DNA from 2 places in the Bradyrhizobium sp. WSM2793 genome. Region 1 is predicted to be linked to the other one. Evidence: riboswitches for the same ligand, from Rfam matches in the RefSeq annotation. Region 1 holds a riboswitch; the other holds the start of a gene.
The links. Region 1 has a riboswitch for cobalamin ahead of A3AS_RS48125 (TonB-dependent siderophore receptor). Riboswitches for the same ligand answer to the same signal wherever they lie in the genome.
Positions count from the first base shown of each region.

Region 2: linked by a shared signal. The riboswitch ahead of A3AS_RS0125065 (TonB-dependent receptor) and the one ahead of A3AS_RS48125 (TonB-dependent siderophore receptor) in region 1 are both predicted to bind cobalamin.

Region 1 is NZ_KB902768.1:507,465-515,250, forward strand. It holds gene cobF (precorrin-6A synthase (deacetylating)) at 1-20, shown strand, start outside; gene cobT (nicotinate-nucleotide--dimethylbenzimidazole phosphoribosyltransferase) at 31-1,083, shown strand; gene A3AS_RS0102205 (histidine phosphatase family protein) at 1,076-1,648, opposite strand; cobalamin riboswitch at 1,721-1,923, shown strand; gene A3AS_RS48125 (TonB-dependent siderophore receptor) at 2,040-4,388, shown strand; gene A3AS_RS0102215 (PepSY domain-containing protein) at 4,401-5,840, shown strand; gene A3AS_RS0102220 (siderophore-interacting protein) at 5,870-6,664, opposite strand; gene A3AS_RS0102225 (O-methyltransferase) at 6,661-7,353, opposite strand; gene A3AS_RS0102230 (helix-turn-helix domain-containing protein) at 7,458-7,786, opposite strand, start outside.
Region 2 is NZ_KB902791.1:317,753-325,538, reverse strand. It holds gene A3AS_RS0125070 (hypothetical protein) at 456-1,037, opposite strand; gene A3AS_RS0125065 (TonB-dependent receptor) at 1,091-3,328, opposite strand; cobalamin riboswitch at 3,442-3,657, opposite strand; gene A3AS_RS0125060 (hypothetical protein) at 3,701-3,964, opposite strand; gene A3AS_RS0125055 (hypothetical protein) at 4,064-4,273, opposite strand; gene A3AS_RS48490 (hypothetical protein) at 4,412-4,588, opposite strand; gene A3AS_RS0125045 (adenylate/guanylate cyclase domain-containing protein) at 4,712-6,448, opposite strand; gene A3AS_RS0125040 (transglycosylase SLT domain-containing protein) at 6,771-7,786, shown strand, end outside.

The DNA.
Region 1 (7,786 bases):
TTCTCAAGCGCAGGCCGTAAGCGAGGCAGCATGCTCCCCGAATGGGTCACCCGAAATTGCCCCGATGTCTCCGCCGTGCATCGCGAGGCGGCGATCGCACGGCAGGCGCAACTGACAAAGCCGACCGGTGCACTTGGCCGGCTGGAGCAGCTCGCGATCGAGCTTGCGGGCCTGCAGGCGACCGAACAGCCGCGTGCCGCACGGGTGCCGATCATCGTCTTCGCCGGCGACCACGGCATCGTCGCGCAGGGCGTCTCGGCCTATCCGCAAGCCGTGACCATCGCGATGATGGCGAACTTTGCCTCCGGCGGCGCCGCGATCTCGGTGCTGGCGCGCGAGCTTGGCTCGAGCCTGGAGGTGGTCGACGCCGGCACGCTGGCAACAGAGGCGATGGCGGGTGTCATCTCCGACAAGCCGCGCCATGGCACGCGCGATTTCAGCGTCGAAGCCGCGCTCGCACCCGCCGAGCTGGCGTATGCGTTCGAGGCCGGCCAGCGCGCGGTTGCGCGCGCGCAAGCCAATCAGCCCGATCTCTTGATCTTCGGCGAGATGGGGATCGGCAACACCACCACGTCGGCGGCGATCGCGGCGGGCCTGCTCGGCATCAGCGCCGAAGAGATCGCGGGCAGCGGCACCGGCGTCGATGCGGCCGGCCGCGCACATAAGGCCCGCGTGATCGACGCGGCGATCGCGCGTCACGGCGTTGGCGGCGCCTCGCCCGAAAAAATCCTGTGTGCCGTCGGCGGCCTGGAGATCGCGGCGATCTCAGGTGCGATCATTGCGGCGGCGCAGCGCCGTATTCCCGTATTGATCGATGGCTTCATCGTATCGGTGGCGGCGCTCGCAGCAGTACGGCTCAATCCGTCGTGCCGGCCGTTCCTACTGCCGTCGCATCAATCGGCGGAGCAGGGGCATCGGCTGGTGTTGCGCGCGCTGAACGTGCAGCCGTTGATCAGCCTCGATCTCAGGCTCGGCGAGGGATCGGGTGCCGCCATCGCGCTGCCGCTGGTGCGGCTCGCCTGTAGCCTTCACAACGGCATGGCGACGTTCGCGCAGGCCAATGTGCCTGACAGACCTAACTGATCGGCTGATTGACGGAGACGACGCGCCAGCCGGCCGCAAGGCGATCGATCCGGGTCAGCGACAGCGGATCGACCACGAAGCGCAAGGCGGCCTGCGGCGTCAGATCCAGCGCGATGCAGAGCGCGGCGCGGATGGTGCCGGAATGCACGACGAGCGTGGCCGATCCGGCTGCGATCCGCGACAGGCCCAGCCGGACACGCGCGACCTGATCCGCAAAGCTCTCGCCGCCCGGCGGCCGTCCGCCAGCCGGATCGCTCCAGAACTGCGCGTAAGCCTCGCCGCGGGTCGCCTCGAGTTGGTCATGGCGATGGCCGGTCCAGTCACCAAAATCCTGCTCGCGGAATTCACTGACCAGCTTCGGTTCGAGTCCCAGCGCGCGTGCCGTCTCGACCGTGCGCCGCGACGGGCTTGCGTAGCTGGCGGCATCCCTCGGCAGGCGCCGTCGCACGGCGTCCAGTTGCACGCGATCGCTGAGATCGGCCGGCGCGTCGACGGCATGGATGGTGCCTGTGACGCTCGCGACGGGCGCGTGCCGTATCAACCAGAGGAAAGTCTCGCCTTCCATGCTCATCTCCAAGGAAGTTGGTCGTTGTGGCCATAACGCCGCAACTGGCACATTGACTCTGTTGTGATGGTAATCCTAGATGCTAGCGACGGTTTCCCCGAGAGGGGATGAAAAGGGAATACGGTGCGGGGACATTGTCCCCAACGCCGTGGCTGCCCCCGCAACTGTGAGCGGATAATCCTTCGTCAGAAGCCACTGGGTCCTCGGTCCCGGGAAGGCGACGAAGTGGTGATGACCCGCGAGCCAGGAGACCTGCCGTCAGCCGTGGTCACACGCGAAGATGTCGGTCGGGGAGTACAGACATTCGGCTTCATCGGACGGCTGAAGGGCCAAAAGATGAGACCTCGTTCGCTGTGACGTGCCACTGACGTCATACCGAGGTCCGAAAACCGTGTCTTCCATCCGTATCGTACGACCGCGAAAATTCCTGCTCGCATCCGCCGCGCTCACATCCCTTGCCGCTCTCGATCAGCCCACTGCGCTGGCGCAGCAGGCCCGCGAACCTCTGCCGCCCGTCGAAGTATCGCCGGCCCAATCCCGCCAGCAGGCCAAGCCTGCCGGCCGGGAGGCGCAGAGCACGCGCAGGGCAGCAGCGCGCAGGCCGGCGGCCGCGGCAGCGATGCCGAAACCCGTCGTGCCGGCTACGGCACCCCCGACGCCGCTCAACAGCAACGCCGTGGCCGAAAGCGCTTCGCGGCTCGGCCTGACGGTGCGACAGACGCCCGCGACCGTCGAGGTGATCTCCGCCGAGACCATGCGCGAGCAGGGCTATCGCACTGTGTCCGACGTGGCCCAGGGCGCGGTCGGCGTCACCGCCGGCGATAATCCGGCCGAACCTTCCGCCTTCTCGATGCGCGGCTTCACCAACAGCCAGATCAACACGCTCTACAACGGCATCAAGATCGGCCCGCAGAACATGACCTCGCGGATCATGGACACCGCCAATCTGGAAGCCGTGGAATTCCTGAAGGGCCCGGCCTCGCTGATCTCGGGTGAAGGCGCCGCCGGCGGCGCGATCAATTTTGTGACCAAGCAGCCGCATACGGGACCGATCCGGAACGAAGCTGATTTCTCCTGGGATTCGCTGAATTCGTTCCGCGCGCATTACGGCTCGGGCGGCAGCACCAACGTCCAAGGCCTCGACTATCGCTTCGACATCAGCCGTTCCGCACTCAACGGCTTTGCCGACGACACCAATACCAAGATGCTCGATGTGTCCGGCCAGCTCAATTACCGCATCTCCGACAGTCTCAAGATCTGGGGCGCGATCGAATATCGCGAGGACCGCTCGAAAGCCTATTGGGGCGCGCCGCTGGTGCCTATCGCCTTCAGCGGCTCGCATGCGACGTCGGGGATCGTCTCCGGCAACTACTTCAACAGGACCGACCTGGGCGCGGTCACGATCGACGACCGCACCTTCAACACCAACTACAACGTCCTCGACAACCGCAACGTCGCGCAGGAGGTGTGGCTGCGCGGCGGCTTCGAGCTGAAGCTGGCGCCGGACCTGACGCTGAAGAGTCAAGCCTATGGCTACGGCGCGGAGCGTACCTGGTTCAACAACGAGATCGAGGCGTTCGATTCCACCAACAACCAGGTGTATCGCGAGCGCTTCTATGTCGCGCACAGCCAGCGCCTCGTCGGCAACATCACCGATTTGATCTGGGACGCTGATATCGCCGGTTTCGACAATCGGCTGGTCACGACGCTGTCGTCGAGCTATCTCGATTTCGTCAGGCCGGGCGCGGCAAACTTCCCGAACGATTATGTCTCGCTGGTCGATCCGAACCGCGGCTTTTACGGCCTGCTGACGACGCAGCAGCAGACCGCGCGGATCGACAACGAGGCGCTGTCGTTCGAGGACCGGCTGAAGCTGACGCGGACCTTCGCGCTGATCGGCGGCCTGCGCGTCGAGCATATCGGGCTCGACCGCAATTCGACCGATTCCGCCGGGCTTGTGAGAGCCGGCTTTCCGTTCACGAAAGACTGGGCGCCGGTGACGGGCCGCATCGGTTACACCTGGGAGGCCGTGCCCGGCCTGACCTTCTTCAGCCAGTACGCAACCGGCGCCGACGTCGCCGCGAACACCAGCTTCCTGCTGTTGCCGACCCAGCCGCTCGATCTGACGACCTCGCGTACCTACGAGACCGGCGTCAAGCACCTGTTCTGGGACAACAGGGCGGAGTGGTCGTTCTCGGCCTACGACATCGTGCGCAAGAACGTCTATGCAGCGGCGGGCGGCATGGCGCTCAACATCGCCGGGCGCCAGGAATCGAAGGGCGTCGAGCTTGCCGCTTCGGTTCGTCCGATCGATCCGCTGCGCCTGTGGGGCAACATCGCCTATGTCGATGCCCGCTATGCCGACTACAATTTCGCCGGCGGCTCGTTCTCCGGCAATACGCCGCCGAACGTGCCGCGCATTGTGGCGAATGCTGGCGCGTCCTGGCGCTTCTTCACGCCCTGGCCGGTAGAGCTCGGCATCACTGGCCGCCATGTCGGCGACCGCTACAACACCGATGCCAATGTCGTGACGATGAAGGCGTATACCGTCGCCGACGTCTACGCCTTCGTCGATATCCCCAAGACGGTGTTCAGCGCGGTCGACCAGGCACGCCTGACCTTCCGCGTCCGCAACATCACCGATAAGCGCTATGCGATCTGGGGCGATCCGTTCTATCCCGACCAGATCCTGCTCGGCGCGCCCAGGACCTACGAGCTCTCGGCCGCGTTCAAATGGTAGGATCATGAACGCATGATGGGCGCGATCGTCCTTACGCATCGCTGGCTCGGGATCGCGTTCTGCCTGCTGTTCGCGATGTGGTTCGCGACGGGGATCGTGATGCACTTCGTGCCGTTTCCGTCGCTGACGGAAGCGGAACGGTTTGCCGGCCTGGCGCCGGTGGATCGCGAAGCGGCGAGGATCCCGGTTGCGGCGGCGGTCGCTGTGAGCGGGGTCGTGGACGCCGTGCGCGTTCGGCTGATCCAGCGGAGCGATGCAGCGGTCTACATCGTGTCGGGATCATCGCGCGTGCGCGCGGTCCGTGCCTCCGACGGAGCGGATGCGTCGGTCGCAATGGCCGATACCGCGCTTGCCATCGCGCGGGAGCACGCGCGCAATCGCGGGCTCGATGCCGTGCAGGCCGCGGTCGTTGCCCGTTCGGACTATGATCAGTGGAGCGTTCCGAACGGCTTCGATCGCCACCGGCCGCTGTTTCGCGTGGCGCTCGGCGATGCTGCCGGGACGGAAGTCTATGTCTCCTCGCCCACCGGCGAGATCGTCCTGGATACGACGCGGCGCGAGCGGGGCTGGAATTGGGCCGGCAGTGTGCTGCACTGGATTTATCCGACGGTCCTGAGAAGCAACTGGTCGCTGTGGGATCGCGTCGTCTGGACACTGTCATTGCTGGCCCTGATCGCGGCGATGCTTGGCGCTGTGCTCGGGATCGCTCGGGTGAAGCTGCGAGGGCGCCGGATGTCCTCGCCCTATCGTGGCTGGCACGCGTTGCACCACGTCATTGGCCTCGCGGCAACAATGTTCGTGCTGACATGGAGTCTCAGCGGCTGGCTCTCGATGGATCACGGCCGGCTGTTCTCGCGCGGACAATTGACCTTGGCCGAATCCGGCGTGATGAACGCGCCGCCTGATTGGGCGGCTGCCTCAGGGCTCGATCGGCAGCCGATATCGCCCTCGGCTCGGGAGATCGAATGGTTTGCCTTCAACGGCAACGTCTATCGCCGCGATCGGATGAGCCTTGACCATCAGGTCTTGATCAAGGCAGGGGACGCGTCCCGCGACGGACCAACGGAATTTCTGGACGTGCATGAGATCCAGAGTCTCGTGGCGCACCTTGCTGCCGGCTGCGGCGCCGCGTCCGTTCTTGCTGTCAACGACGACTACCCCGCGCAATCGGCTATTGCCGGTGCGCCCGTCTACCGTTCGCGCTGCGGCGACCTCTGGTTCGATATCGACGGTGCCGACGGCAGTGTGCTGCAAAGGCTGGATTCATCGCGGCGGGCCTATCGCTGGCTCTACAGCGCGCTCCACACGCTCGATTTTCCCCTTCTGGTGGCGCACCCGCGTCTGCGCGATACCATCATCGTCGGACTCTGTGCGTTGGGACTGGTGTTCTCCGTCACCGGGATCGCGATTGGCTGGCGGCGTCTGCGGCCCCGACCGACCCGTAGGTTCTGACCGAGGGCCGGCGGTTCCATCGGCTCTCTCTAATCCAAACCGGTCTTGCCCGGTGCCCAATAGGCTTTCGCCCTGATCCGCGATGATGCGACGCCGGCGGCCTTCAGGGTGCGGCCGACGCGCTGGATCGAGGGTGCCTTGCCGGTCAGGACGAACTGTGCGCCGTTTGCGGCAAGGCGCAGCAGCTCGGATTCTGCAGTTGCAAGATGGGTGTCATCGGCACTGCGTGCGATTAATCTGGCCTGGCCGAGGCCGATGGAGTCCAGCACCAGTCTCGACTCTGCGATATCGGTGGCCTCGAACAGATGGAGCGCGCCGCCAGCCTGCAGGCTGGCGCGCAACGCGGCCGCAAGGCCGAACGAGGTTTCATCGCCGAACAGAACGATGGGCGCTCCGAGGTCCGCGACGTCGAACGAGCGGCGTGGACCAAAGAACTGGCAGGCATCGCCCGCGTGCAAGCCGCTGACCCAGCGGCTGCCGGGGCCATCGCCATGTGCAAAGGCGAGGAGCCGCGTTCTGCCGTTGCCGGCGTCCCACGACATCGGCGTATAGGTGCGCGCGCTCAGGCCCGAGCCCATCGCGACCTGGATCTTCTCGCCGGCCGTCCAGGCGACGTTCTCCAGCGCTTCGCCTTCGAGCTCGACGAGCCGGAAACGCTGTGAGAGTGTCTCAACGCCGGTAACGTGTGCAGGACGCATCAGCCATCGCAGCAACATCCGCGTGAACCGTCCCTGCGGTGCCCGCGATGGCTCGGACGTCTGTGGCTCGTGAGCGGGCTCGTTCAAGTCTGGCTCCATCACAGAGTTCACCGCCGCGCCGATCATCGGGTCTTGATCGTGAATTCGTTGCCGCGTCCCGGCTCGAACGGCAGCGATAGTGAGAGGTAACCGTTCTCGGGATCGCGCACGTAGTCGATATAGCCCGAGGCTTCCTCGAGCGCGTTCTCGCCAACGATGAGCGCACCGCGCTTCAGGTGCGGCTCCAGCAGCCTGAGAATGGGAAGATAGAGAGTGAAAGCGCCATCGAGCATCACCATGTCGACCTCGCCGCCGAGGCCGAAGCTGAGCGTTTGGCGCGCATCGCCGTGTCTGAACTCGACGAGGTCGGCGAGCCCCGCGGCGGCAAGGTTCGCTTGCGCCCGCTCGATCTTGCCGGGTTCGAGATCGGTCCCGATCAGGCGGCCGCCACCGATGTCGCGCAGGCCCGCCGCCATGTAGATCGCGGAAATCCCCATCGAGGAGCCGAACTCGACGATGCGCTGTGCCTTGCAGGCACGGACGCACATGTAGAGGAAGCGTCCGAACCGCGGAGAGACGCTCAGGAAATTGTCCGCAAGTCCACGATAGACTTCGTTCAGATCACGGCTCTCGGCGGCGATGGTCTTGCTGATGATCTCATCGCGGCTGTTCGCTTCGTTCGCGAAGGTTTGCATCAGTTGCCCGTCGGCGACCTCCGCTTCCTGGTGAAGACGAAGGAGGACGTCGGCGACGACGCCCTTGCTGAGTGAATCCATGTCGGTCGGCTCCTTAGTGCGCCCGCCGGGCGCTTCGGAGCCTGGATACGAAATGGTCCCTCAGACCGCATTCCGCGAACGGGACAATCGATTGCGAATTCCGGTCAGTGTGCGCCGATGCGGCGTTCGGCCAGATATCGCGCCGGCGGCTTGCCCAGCGCCTTGCGGAACATGGTGACGAAGGCGCTGGCTCCCTCATAGCCGAGATCCAGCGCCACCGCCTGGACCGATGCGCCCTGGTCGAGGCGCTGAAGCGCGATCAGGATGTGGAGCTGCTGGCGCCAGCGGCCGAAGCTCATGCCGGTCTCGCGTTGCAGGATGCGGGTGAGGGTGCGCGGAGCGACGGCCATGCGCCGGCTCCAATCCTCGATCGTCGCGCGATCGGAAGGATCAGTCATCATCGCGCTGGCGATCCGGCGCAGCCTGGCATCGG
Region 2 (7,786 bases), on a different contig from region 1:
CCGTAGCAACGACGGCCAGGACCACACGGTTTTGCCGTACGCGCGGCCCGCCATTTGGCCGCAGTTTTCCCGGGCCCCGTCGACGAAGCCGGAAACTTACAGACGAGACGAAGCCTGGCAGCGCCGTCGTCCGCACGAAGCCTCGGGCTCACAGGGACAACCCGCCCTGCCCGCGCCTCTCGTGCCGACGCTGCCGCGTCCACCGCAAGCCCGGCTCGCGACAGTGACGACCACATCGTCGCCCCTCTTGGGTGAGCCGGGATGGACGACACATACGCCGAAACCGAATTTCGGTAAAGTGGAATATTTTTAGCGACGTAGATTGACAGCGGGCGACACAGGCACGATCGCGTAGCCCGGATGGAGCGCCAGCGTAATCCGGGACCGTGCTAGATGCCGGGCGAGCGGCCCCGGATTGCGCTTTGCTCCATCCGGCTACGGCCACGATCGGCCGCTCAGGCGGACATCGCTCGCTTGCGTCCGGCCGGATCGACCAGGCGCACGATCTCACAGATGGCAACGAGGCCGGCGAGCCAGACGGCGCTGGTCAGTCCAATGCGCGTCACGATCGCGGCGGTGAAGGCGCCCTCGCCGCCGAGGAACGGCGTCGTGGCGAGCAGCGCGAGCTCGTAAATCCCGTAGGCGGCGACGAGCGTGATCGCCAGCATCAGTGGCGTGCGGCCCTGCGGCAGCAGGCCGAGTACCGTCGACGAGGCCGCGGTCGCCAGAAGCGCAGCCGCGCCGATCAGGAAGCCCCAGGCAATCGTGTTGGCGTCAACGGGATAATGCAGCACGCCGAAACCGATGGTCTGGTTGACGAGCCAGGCGCCGGTGACGACGAGCAGCGCCGGACGCTGCGGCAGCATCGCCGCGGCAACGACGGCGAAGGCCGCGAACGGCGTGGCGCAGGCAAACGCAAAACTTGCGAGCGCGCATGACGCCGTCAGCAGCGCAAAGCAGAATATCGGCGCAAGGCGCGGCGCGACCGGGTGAAGCCGGAAGCGATCGCCACCAGACGGCAGGATGCTGAGAGCCATGGTTGAATCTCCTTCTTTCGAATTCTAGTCCATTTAGGGGCGCGTGACGAAAATCAGAACGTTGCGCCGGCCTTGAGCAGATAGGTGCGGCCGGGCAGCGGATAGGCGCTGAAGCGGCCGTCCGTGAAGGTGCTCGCGATGGCGTAGTCGTAGTAGAGCGCATTCAGCACATTGTTGACGCTGAGGGACCAGAAGTAGCGCTCAACCTGGCCGCTGAGCTTGAGATCGATCGTGCCGTTGGCGGGAATCGGCTTTTGGGTGCCCGCCTGGTCGTTGTCCATGCGTCGCTCGCTCCAGAAGCGCGCGGTGGCATCGAGCACCACGTAATTCTGCCAGATGTTCCAGGTGATGCCCGCACTCGCCGTGTAGCGCGACACCAGCGGCACGTCGTTGCCGGCCCAGATGCCTTCGCGGAAGACCGCGCGGGTATAGGCCACGCCGGAGCGCAGCAGCAGGGCATCGTTGACGCGATAGGACAGGCTGGTCTCCGAGCCGTAGCGGCGGGTCGGATCGAGATTGGTGTTGTAGAACAGGACCGGATTGAAATGGACCTCGTTGGTGAGATCCATCAGATAGAGACTGCTCTGCAGCTGCAACCCGCCGCCCTTGATGCGAACACCGCCCTCAATATCCCAAGAGGTCTGGGTCTTGAGCTGGAACGTTTGCGGGATCGCAGCGAAGGTAAAGGGATCGAAGGAAGGCCCCGAGGACAGGCGCTCGTCGACATCAGGCGTGCGGAACGCGCGCGCAATGCGGCCGAACAGCGAGACCTGGTCGTTGAGGCGATGCTCGGCCCCGAGATGCAGCGCATATTGGGTCTCGTTGCTCGTCAGCGGCAGCGCGCCGATGTCGGCGTTGAAGGGAGCTGCCGGGTCGAAATTGTCGCGTGCCGCAAGTCTGACGTTCTGCACCCGCGCGCCGTAGGAGATGTCGGTCGCGGGCGCGATTCCCAATGTGTGCTGGACATAACCCGCAATCGTCTGCTGCCTGAGGTCGTAATTGTGCCAGGGGGAGAGCCCCTGCCCCGGGCCGCGGTTCTGCTCAAAGCTCGCATCGTAATAGTCGATGCCGGTCAGGAGCTGCGACGGCATGCCGAGGAGCAGGCTCTTCACGCTGAGCCGCGGCGTGATCGACCAATTCGTCAGATGGGAACCGACATAGGTCGACGTGAAGAACGCCGGAACCGGCGTCGGGGTGGAAAAGAACGCACTCTGCTGCTTCTTGTCGCGCACGCCGCCGTCGACAATGAGATCGACGCCGTTGACCAGGGTCTTGGTGAAGCCCGCGGTCGCGCCAAAACCCTGCTGGTTGGCGTGGTTGAACGGCGTGCTGGTCCCTCGCCGGTTGGCCCTGAGCTCGTCGAGGCCGATGGAGGGATCGACGGTGCGGCCGCCCGGCAGTCGCAGCTCCTGATTGTCGCCGGTGACGGTGAGAAAAGCACTCAGGCCCGGCGTCGTGTAATTGAGATTGCCGACGCCGTTCTGCTGCGAATTGCGATTGTTATCGCGGTAGCCATCGGTCCTGACCGTATTGCCGTAGAACGAGGTCGACCACGGACCGGAATTGAGCGAGGTCAAGACATTGCCAAGCCTGGTGTTGAACGAGCCGAAGCCGGCCTCGATGCGCGCGGTTACGGGCGGTCCGCCGGCGCCATTTTTGGTAACGATGTTGATCACACCGCCGACCGCGTTGTCGCCGTAGAGCACCGCCCCGGAATTGCCCCGCGTGACCTCGATGCGTTCGATCGAATTGAGCGGGATGGTGGAGAGGTCCACCTGCGCCATGTCGACGTCGTTCAACCGTCGTCCGTTGACCAGCACCAGCGTGTTGGCGGTGGCAAAGGCGCCGAAGCCACGCAGGTCCACGCTGGTCTTGGCGCCGATCTGGCCGCCATAGAGCGTCGTGATCTGGGCCCCCGGCGTCTGCGTCGCGATGATCTCGGCAAGCGTCTGCGATGGCGAATGCGCGATATCCGCGGCCGTGATGACGGTCGTGGCGGCCCCGACGATGCCGCCGTTGCCGGCGGCAGCCTTACCGCCGGAGCCGGATGAGCCGGCGCCATTGCCTGCCGGCGCGACATTCGTCCTCGCCCGCTGCCGAGTCGCCTCGCCGTCACCGGTCGCCCTCGCCCGCGTGCGGTTGTGATCGTCGGGCTGCGTCACTTCGATCGGCGGCAATTGCTCGGCAAGCGCGTGCTGGGCGAAGGCGGAGGACAGATCGAGCGAATGGAAGGAAACGGATGCGAGCAGGCCGGCGGCAAGGCGCCTGGCGGCAGAGACGAGACGGGACACAATTGTAACCTCGGTATGACGTCAGTGGCACGTCACAGCGAACGAGGTTTCACGGCAGAGCGATGGATTGCTCCGGTGAAGCTAATGTCTGTACTCCCCGACCGACATCTTCGCGTGTGACCACGGCTGACGGCAGGTCTCCTGGCTCGCGGGTCGTGACCTTGCGTCGCCTTCCCAGGACCGAGTTTCCCAGTGGCATGAGACGAAAGATTCACCGCTTACAGTTGCGGGGGCAGCCGTGGCGTTGAGACAGATCCCTGCGTTGGGACAATCCCGCACCACATTCCCTTTTGATCTCCCTGAGGAGAACCGTCGCCGATCATTTACGAGCCGTTGGCCCCGGGAGTCAATCGACCGGTGGATGCCGGGCGCTCAGGTCCGCCCTCGCACACGTTGCGCCTGGGCCCAGGCGACAGCGACGTCGTGCGGCGGAACATCGACGCGCTTGATCGGGGTCAATTCGCCGGAGGCCGAGACGATGGCGGTCTCCTCGCGACGACAGCGCGTGCAGACAAAGCGGACCTCGTGCGGGGACGCCGACCAGCTCGACCGCTTCACATTGGCCGCCATCGGCCAGGCATCACAATGCGAGCACGACACCAGAAATCGACCGGGATCGAGCATACCCATTTCCATCGGACTCCGCGTCCTGCCCACCTGCTTCAATGATTAACCCAAGTGAATCGTTCCGGTGCCCCAGCACCGCCGCTGGGTGCGCCGGAGAAAGCGGTGGTCTCAGCGCGCGCCCTTGAGGGTGCAGGAGGTGGTGCAGGTGACCGTGGTGCCGCGATCGCACGATTTGCACGCACTGACGCACTGGTTCATGTCGCGGGGATTGTAGCTGTAGTTCCGCATCGGGCAGGTCGGCGTCGAGCCGGTGATATCCTGCTCCTGGTCGCAGGCCGCCGTCATGAGCGCGACTATGATCACGGCAACGAGGCGCATGTGATTGCCCTGTCAAGCATGGCAAATGACACTCGCGAGGTGCGCTGCATTGCAGCGAACCCCGGCCTTTCCACCACGAGCGATCGCTCGCGACGTCAAGGATGCGCGCCAAACCTTAAGAACGGATTGCAGCCCGCGTCAGGCCGCAGCCTTGGTCGCGATCGCCTGCCGCATGTCCACCGCCAGCTGACGGTACTGTTCCGAGAGTTTCAGATAGAACTCGCGCTTGGTGCTGTCGGTGGCGAGCTTGGCGATCAGCTCGCATTCGGCGGTGAGCGTCTCGAACCGTTCCAGCCTGTCCTGAAGTTCCGTCATCGGCGTGTCCCCGTCAAACGCCTCAAGGACATCCAACCTAAGCCCGGGAAATAGGTCACGGCGAACATCGTTATCGAGTAGAAACGTTTTTTCCGGACAGCGCGGGCCGGCCCAACAAAACGGCTATTTCTGCTCCAGCCGCCAGGCGCCGTCCCACCCCTGCTCCGGCGGCTTCGCCTCGAATTGCGCGATGCGGCCGAGCATCGTGCGCGAGGGGCCGTCGCCGGGGACGGCTTCGAGCGCGGCGTTGAAGGCGGCGCGCGCCTCGTCGAAGCGGCGGGCCCGATAGGCCGCGAGCGCTTCGGCATAATGCGTGCGCAGGCTGTCCTGCGCGGCGGTGAGCGCGCCCACCCGCGCCATCACCTCGAAGATCGGCTGCGGCGCGCTCTGGCCGGCGACCGCCAGACGATCGATCTCGCGCAGCTCGAGCCGCGCTCCGATCGCATCAGCAGTTGCCTGCGAGATCAGGATGCGGGTGCCGTAGACCTTGTTGACGGCCTCCAGCCGCGACGCCAGGTTCACGGCATCGCCCATCACGGTGAAGCTCATCATCAGCTCGGAGCCGATGCTGCCGGTCAGGACCTCGCCGGTGGCGATGCCGATCCGCAGGTCACACGGCGCCGGCATGGCGCGGATGCCGAGCAGGTCGGGCAGCTGCTTCTGCAGCGCGGGCACCTGGTCGACCATCTCGGTTGCGGCGATACCGGCCAGGAGCGCCTGCTCGTCCTCCTCGATGAAGGGCGGGCCCCAATAGGACATGATGGCGTCGCCGATATATTTGTCGATGATGCCGCGATTGCTCCTGATCGGTCCGGACATCACCGTGAAATAGTGGTTCATCACCCTGACGAGGCCGCGCGGGGTCATGCCCTCGCTCATCGAGGTGAAGCCGCTCATGTCGCAGAACATGATGGTCATGACCCGGCGCTCGCCGTCGATCGCGACCTCGGGCCGGTCGATCAGCCCCTGCACCACCTTGGGATCGATGTAGCGGCCAAAGGTCTCGCGGATGCGCTCGTTGTGCCTGAGCTGCTCGGTCATGCGGTTGAAGGCCGCGGCTAGCTCGCCGATCTCGTCCTGCGTGGACACGGTGATGGTCTTGTCGAAGCGGCCGGCCTCGACCTCGCGGGTGCCGGCGAGCAGCAGCCGCACCGGGCGCGTGATGCCGCTGGACACCAGGAGCGCAAAGGCAAAGCCGACGATCGCCGCGAGCAACGTCACGATGCCCGAGACGATGATCGCCTGGTGCTGATGGCCGATCACCTGCGACGTGCTGGCGAAGACCTGCTTGAGCATGTCGGCCCGGATCGCATCGATCTTCTGGTTGAACTGGTCGCGCAGCGCGTCGATATGCTCGAGGGTGCCGCGCGCTTCCGCCATCTGCTGTGCGTCGATCTGGTTGAGGAGCCTCGCGTGGCTCTCCTTCTGATCGCGGCGCAGCTCGCCGACGGCGGTCTCGATACGGGTCTCGATCCGGGCCAGCGCGGCATTGTCGGACGGCGTGCGAGGGTCGTCTATGATCGCGTTGATCAGCTTGCGCGCGCGCTCGGCCTCCTCCTCGATCTTGCGGTCGGCGTCCTCGAACTCGCGAAGGCGCGCCGCATAGGCCTCCTCGTCCGAGGACGCCTGCATCTTCATCATGATCATCCGCCGCAGCGCCACCGATCGCTCCAGCGAGCGGATGTTGGCGCGCGCGAGATCGCCATAGGCCGGGATGTAGCGGTTGGTGAGCTCGTCGAGCAGGACGCCGACCTGGCTCGACATCACCATCGACAGGATCGAGGTGACCAGCATCAGGACGATCAATCCGAGGGCGATACCGACGATCTTGCGCCTGATCGACTGGTTGAAAATCGGCATAGCTGCAGGGACAAAGGCCAAAGGGACGGAGCAAGGGAACTCCATACACCGGATCTGGCTGCGGGAACACGCGCAATCTGGTTCCTCCTGGCGCCCTGAACCAAGCCTGACCGTCGCAGGCCCGGATCGTTAACAAAGGTTAAAGAAGCTGACCTTTGCTCCCCAGCCGAAGTTCCCTGGTCACATCCGTATTTTGCCGCATTGTTGCGACAGCGTGAGGAATGCGAAACGATGCCGTGGCATCGTTCTCGATGTCGTTGATTCTCAAGCCGCATGTCGTCGCGGACCTTGGTTTGTAGTGGTTTCGCAGGGGGACCATGGGATGAACCAGTGCCTACGCTCGCTCGCGTGTCTCGTTGCCGTGGCCGCAATGGCCCTCCTTCCGACCGAGCTGGCGGCCAAGAGCAGCCACAAATCGTCCGCGCCGAAGAAGTCGCATGAGGCGAAAGCCGGCAAGCAGCGTCATGCCGCGGTGAAATCGCGCCATGGCAAGCATGCCGAGGCCAAGCGCAAGTCGAAGAAGACCGGCGACGATCCGCCCGAGAAGCCGGCCGCCCCGCCGCTCACCGGGGACCTCGCCGCGCTGAAGGATGCGATCGACCTCGCGCGCAAGGGCAAGACGGATGATGCGAGCGCGGCGCGCGACCGCATCGCTGATCCCGCCGGACAGAAGCTCGCCGACTGGTTCATGCTGCGCCATTCCGAGAGCACCGCCAATTTCAAGCGTTATGCCGCCTTCCTCGCCGCCAATCCGGGTTGGCCGAGCAGCGCCCTGCTTCGCCGCCGCGCCGAGGCGCGGCTGTGGCAGGAGAAGGCCGACGCGGCCACCGTGCACAAATTCACCATGGACCGCCCGACCAGCGCCAAGGGCAAGTTCGCCCTCGCCCGCGTGCTGCTCGCTGAAGGCGACGCCGACAGGGCCGCGCGGCTCGTGCGCGAGGCCTGGCGCACCGACGAATTGTCCGAGCGGAGCGAGGAGGATTCCTACGAGGCGTTCCGCGATCTGCTCAACTCCGAGGATCATCGCGCCCGCATGGACAAGCGGCTCGGCGCCAAGGACTATGCGGCTGCGCGGCGCGCCGCGAAACGGCTCGGCGAGGATGAGCTCGCGATCGTCAAGGCCTGCGCCGCCGTCACCGGCAAGGCCAGCAAGGCCAAGGATTATCTCGAGGACGTACCGACTGAAGCGCGCCGCGATCTCGGCTATGTGCTGTGCTGCGCCCAATGGCACCTCCAGAAGGATCGCATCGACGACGCCGCCGAGGTGATCCTGGCCGCCGCGCCCGACACTATGGCCGCGCAGGACACCGACGCCTGGTGGCGCGAGCGTCGCATGCT